DNA from 2 places in the Staphylococcus kloosii genome. Region 2 is predicted to be linked to the other one. Evidence: predicted binding sites of a transcription regulator. Region 2 holds the regulator's gene; the other holds the start of a gene.
What was found. The regulator LexA, encoded in region 2, represses DNA repair genes until DNA is damaged. The targets are predictions, from matches to a motif close to CGAACATATGTTCG.

Region 1 (3,220 bases), 520 kb from region 2:
AGGCTGTTTGTATTTCTCGACGACGTTCAGTTTCATCAATAGCATAACGCATTGAGTCTGTTATTTTGTCGCCATACATAATTACTTCACCTTCACTGTTACGTGCAGCACGACCAATTGTTTGTACTAACGAACGTTCTGAACGTAAAAAGCCTTCTTTATCAGCATCTAAAATAACAACTAATGAAACTTCTGGAATATCTATACCCTCTCTTAACAAGTTAATTCCGACAACAACATCATAAGTTCCCATACGTAAATCTCTTATAATTTCAATACGCTCTAATGTTTTAATCTCGGAATGTAGATAATTGACTTTAATACCCGCTTCTTTCATATAGGTCGTCAAATCTTCACTCATTTTTTTCGTTAATGTTGTAACGAGCACACGTTCATTTTTGTCGATACGTTCCTGAATTTCACCCAATAAATCATCGATTTGATTTTCAGTAGGACGCACTTCAATTTTAGGATCTAGTAATCCAGTTGGACGAATAATTTGTTCTACCATTTCGTCTGTATGTTCTATTTCATAAGGTCCAGGTGTTGCAGACACATATACAAGTTGATTTGTTTTTTCTTCGAATTCCTCAAATTTTAACGGTCTATTATCTAAAGCACTAGGCAACCTAAAGCCATGGTCGACCAATACTTGTTTACGTGCTCTATCTCCGTTATACATGCCTCGTACTTGTGGTAACGTAACATGTGATTCATCGACCATAATAAGCCAGTCGTCACCAAAGTAATCTAATAGTGTATATGGCGTTGAACCTAATGGTCTTAAAGTTAAATGGACTGAATAGTTTTCAATTCCTGAACAGAAGCCCATCTCACGCATCATCTCTAAATCATAGTTCGTACGTTGTTCAAGTCTTTGCGCTTCTAATAATTTATTTTCAGATCTTAATTCTTCTAAACGTTCGGCTAATTCATCTTCTATACGTTGGATAGCTGATTTCATCTTTTCTTCACGAGTTACGAAGTGAGAGGCTGGGAAGATCGCAAAGTGTTCACGTTCACGTATAACTTCGCCAGTTAAGTAATTCACTTCTCTAATTCTATCTATTTCATCACCAAAAAATTCAACTCGGATACACATTTCTTCACGAGAAGCCGGGAAAATTTCCACGACATCGCCACGTACTCTGAAAGTCCCACGACGAAAGTCAATATCATTACGTGTATATTGTACATCTACTAATTGACGTAACAATTCACTTCTATCCATTTCCATGCCAACTCTTACACTAACTACTAAATCGCGATATTCATCTGGATTACCTAAACCATAAATACAACTTACACTGGCAATAATGATAACGTCATCGCGTTCAAACAAAGCACTCGTTGCAGAGTGACGTAATTGGTCTATTTCATCGTTAATAGAAGCGTCTTTTTCAATAAATGTATCTGTGGAAGGCACATATGCTTCGGGTTGATAATAGTCATAATAACTAACAAAATATTCGACTCTATTTTCAGGGAAAAATTCTTTAAACTCACTATATAATTGGCCTGCCAATGTTTTGTTGTGAGCGATAATGAGTGTTGGTTTACCAACCTCTTTAATAACGTTACTCATCGTAAACGTTTTACCAGTACCTGTGGCTCCTAGTAATGTTTGATGTCTTTTACCTTCATTGATGCCATCTACAATTTTTTGTATAGCTTGAGGTTGATCGCCTTGAGGTTTAAAATCAGAAGCTAATTTAAATGGGTAATGTTCCATATGTGACACATGCCTCCTATTTATTATCGCATTACATGTCTTTATTCATTAAACTTGTTCGTATTTAACATGTTATTTTACATAATTCTGCATTAGTTACAGTCTATTTTAACAGATTCAGTCACTTTTATACAAACATTTGTTCGTTATTTTAAGTTTACTTTTGTTCAAATAAAAAACAAACATAGGTTGTACGCTATGTTTGTTTACGAATGTATATAGTATAAATGTATATAGACAAAACAATCAATTTTATTGTTTGTTGTATCATTTAATCATAATCATCATCTTTTTTATGAAACTTTAAATTATCTATAATGATATAGCCTGCCAAAATAGATACTACATCGATAAAAATTATCCATTCATTGTGAAAAAATCCCTTTTGAACGGATACGCCAATTAATACTAACGTTAAAATTGTTCCAACCCATTTACTTCTAGTTAATACGCTAAATAAAATGACTAATACACATGGGAAAAATGAAGCAAGTATGTACCATATCATATTATTCACTCATTTCTTTTATTGATAATACTCATCGTTGTATCATATAACTCTGACTTTGGAATATATTTTTCTTGTAACATTTCTGGAATAATATGCTCTATAAAATCTTGCACCGAATAAAGGTGATCAAATTGCATGATAGTTTCTAGAGACATTTCATAAATTTCAAAAAACAATGGCTCTGGGTTTCGTTTCTGTATTTCGCCTAATGTTTCATATAATAAATCAATCTTATCTGCTACTGATAGAATTTGACCTTCTAACGAGTCATCTTTACCTTCTTGTAGTCGTTCACGATAAATATTTTGAAAATGTTCTGGTATTTCTTCACTAATAAATGTGTCGACCATTTCTTCTTCAACTTGCGAGAATAATTTTTTTAGTTCACCACTCGCATACTTCACAGGTGTTTTGATATCCCCGGTAAATATTTCAGCAAAGTCATGGTTTAGTGCTTTTTCATATAAACTCTTCCAATCTACTGTACTACCTCTATACTCTTCAACTGTACCTAAATATTGCGCAATTTTCGTAACTTTAAACGAGTGCGCCGCTACATTATGTTCAAAATATTTAAATTTCCCTGGTAGTCTTATTAACGTTTCTAAGTCGGATAAACGTTTGAAATATTGATGTACACCCATGACACATGCCTCCTCGTATATTTAAATAAAGATTATACTTGTTTCTATTAATTGAAGCAAATGTGATAAATATTGTTAAACAATATATCGTGATTGCTTAAATTAAATTATGCAGTGTTTAGGTGTAATTTTCAAAAATAAAACGACTATAACTAAAATATTCACGCGCTTCGTCATTTCAAAACATAATTTTGCTTTGAATAATTAAACGAAACGTGACCTATTATAGTTATAGTCATAATTTAAATTAATGAATGTATTGATATGCTCCAGTATTCGTAATTGTACGATATGATTTTTGTCCTAAACCTTGCCAATTCATTTCAGAAACGA
Region 2 (3,220 bases):
AAAGCTGCTCGTAAGCCAATTATTGCTGACGGTGGTATAAGAACACATGGTGATATTGCGAAATCTATACGTTTCGGAGCATCTATGGTAATGGTTGGCTCATTATTTGCTGCACACGAAGAGTCACCTGGTGAAACAGTTGAATTAGAAGGAAAACTATACAAAGAATACTTTGGAAGTGCTTCTGAATTCCAAAAAGGTGAACACAAAAACGTCGAAGGTAAAAAAATGTTTGTTGAACATAAAGGTTCTTTAAAAGATACTTTAGTAGAGATGCAACAAGATTTACAAAGTTCAATTTCATATGCAGGCGGTAAAGACTTAACTTCATTAAGAAAAGTAGATTATGTCATTGTACGTAACTCTATTTTTAATGGTGATAGAGACTAATTTTTAGTAGGTGTTAAACATCCGAAAACTATTATTTTATATTGTTCTATTTCTAGGGTTAATAATTGTTTTACCTATTAAAGAACCTGACTTTATGACGCATATCCAACAGCAAGCAAGAACAAAAGTAGATGCTTGGACGAATAATAGCAATACTGCTAATAATGAATTAAAAGTTCCAAGTAAGCAGGAATTTGCGTTAAATAATATTCAAATGAATATGACCAAAGCACAGGTTGAAAGTAAAATAGGTAAAGCACAAAGGATAACAACGAACGAATACGGTACGAAATGGTATAGTTATCATACAAAAGACTATCATGATTTTGTTATGGTTAGTTACATTGATAATAAAGTTAATGGTTTATATACGAACCAAAACGTAATATCATCGCAATCTCAGATAAAATATGGTTCTCCTAAAAATGTAGTGCGTCAACGGTTAGGAAAACCAATTACTGAAAAGCGTAAAGGTAACGTACTATACGAAATTGATAATAAAGAATATGATACCTTTAAAAAACATAATATATATACAACAGCATTTTATGACAAACACAATGATAATAATTTAACATCAATATTATTGGTAAGTAATCAAATGGAAAATCGTTTGCGTAGTCAATATGGAGCGCCATCAGATGATTTACAAAAAAGTTTCGAGCTACAAAATTTTGACCTTGTTAATGCTGAGCGTGTGCAACATAACTTATCAACTTTAACTTATAATGCCGCTATATCTAATACTGCACGAAAACATAGTAAAGATATGGCGAAGCAAAATTATTTTGATCATACAGACTTAAATGGTAATTCACCGTTCGATAGACTTAAGTCAGACAACATTGATTTTAATGCAGCCGGAGAGAATTTAGCCTACGGTCAAGTTGATAGCATATATGCACACGAAGGATTAATGAATTCACTAGGTCATCGAAAAAATATTTTGCGCCCGACCTACAATAAGCTTGGCGTAGGTGTAGCATTCAATTCTGATAAACAACCATATTGGACTGAAAATTATACCAATTAATGTTTAGCAAAACTTTTTCGGGGTATCTTTACTTTGTAAGGATGAGATGCTTATGAAAACTAAAAAGCAAAAGAAAAAAGACGATATATTAGAAAGAATTAAAGACGTCTTAGAGAAAAAATAAGCGATTGCGTATATACGCAATCGCTTATTTTTATTGTTTAGATAACAAGATATTTAAATTTATGAGAGTGTCTAGTGTAAATTACATTTCTCTAAATAAGCCAACAACTTTACCAAGTACTGTTACTTGATCTAAATATATAGGATCCATTGTACTATTTTCTGGTTGTAGTCTATAACGTGTTTTTTCTTTATAAAATCTTTTAACTGTAGCTTCATTTTCTTCTGTCATAGCTACAATAATATCTCCGTTTTCGGCAATAGTTTGACTTCTGACAATAACTTTATCTCCATCTAAAATACCAGCTTCAATCATACTATCTCCAACAACGTTTAGAATAAAGATATCGCTATTATGTGTTGACGTGAAGTGTTCGGGTAAAGGGAAATACTCTTCCACATTTTCTACTGCGGTAATAGGAATACCTGCAGTTACTTTACCAATGACAGGTACATGAATCGTTTCTTCAGTGTTAACAGGCTCTCCTAATAATTCAGAAACAATTTCTATAGCACGTGGCTTAGTAGGATCACGACGAATGTAACCTTTTTCTTCTAATCTAGATAAATGTCCATGAACTGTTGAACTTGAAGCAAGACCTACGGCTTCTCCTATTTCACGAACACTAGGTGGATATCCTTTAGATTGAACGATTTGCTTAATATAGTCGAAAATTTCTGTTTGACGTTTAGTTAATTCTCTCATAATAGGCACTCCCTAAATTAATTTGTCTTAATTATAGCATGGTTTTGATGCTTTTACAAACGTTTGTTCGTTTTTATGTTGACATAGAACAAGCGTTCTGATAAATTAATAATACAAACAAACGTTCTAGGAGTGGAGATAATGACTAAACAATATATAAACCAATATAAAACTTATTTAATCGTACTTTTAGCCACTATGATACTATGCACAATCTTTTTGCTATCAGTAGATTTTAACAATAAATCAGAACAAACGTACGAAATGACAGACCATAAAATAACAAATCAATCTAAGGGAACGTTAGCGAACAAAGCAAAAGATGATGAAAACAGTGACAAAAATGACGAACATACACCGAACCAAACAATTGCAATTATTCGATAACATTCTAATATAGACAGAAATAGTAAAGTGAGCGAAAACATTTAGTTTCGTTCACTTTTTTGGTACTATTTGTTAAGAGTAACAAAGCATGGAGGTATTGCTATGAGTAATAAAGAAGTTGATATTGATAGAATTAACGAATTAGCAAAAAAGAAAAAAGAAACAGGTTTAACAGAAGCCGAAGCTAAAGAACAATCAAAGCTTAGAGAAGCATATTTACAATCATTTAGAAAAGGTTTCAAACAACAAATTGAAAATACAAGAGTCATTGATCCAGAGGGTAATGATGTTACTCCTGATAAAGTTAAACAGAAATTAGATGAAAAAAATGAAACTGAACAAGATAATAACAAAAACTAATCTTATTTTTTTAAATTAATAGATAAATAAGTTATAATAGTAATTGTGTTATGCTACTTAAGAAAGGAAGTCGTTTAGATGTTTAATAAAAAAGACCAATTAGCTGTTGATACTATTAGAGCTTTGAGTATCGATGCTGTTGAACAAGCAAACTCAGGACACCCAGGTTTACCTATGGGCGCAGCACCAATGGCGTATACTTTATGGACTCGCCACTTGAA

Region 1: uvrB (excinuclease ABC subunit UvrB) is a predicted target of LexA. The motif match lies at 1,865-1,878, and genes of this name have one in related genera.

The regions. Positions count from the first base shown of each region.
Region 1 covers NZ_CP027846.1:2,350,905-2,354,124, forward strand. Annotated here, with positions in the region: gene uvrB (excinuclease ABC subunit UvrB) at 1-1,732, opposite strand, end outside; gene C7J89_RS11715 (CsbA family protein) at 2,004-2,240, opposite strand; gene C7J89_RS11720 (YfbR-like 5'-deoxynucleotidase) at 2,246-2,887, opposite strand; gene C7J89_RS11725 (COG3942 and LysM peptidoglycan-binding domain-containing protein) at 3,135-3,220, opposite strand, start outside.
Region 2 covers NZ_CP027846.1:1,830,143-1,833,362, reverse strand. Annotated here, with positions in the region: gene guaC (GMP reductase) at 1-390, shown strand, start outside; gene C7J89_RS09135 (CAP domain-containing protein) at 401-1,423, shown strand; gene lexA (transcriptional repressor LexA) at 1,629-2,252, opposite strand; gene sosA (DNA damage-induced cell division inhibitor SosA) at 2,394-2,639, shown strand; gene C7J89_RS09120 (DUF896 domain-containing protein) at 2,742-2,999, shown strand; gene tkt (transketolase) at 3,078-3,220, shown strand, end outside.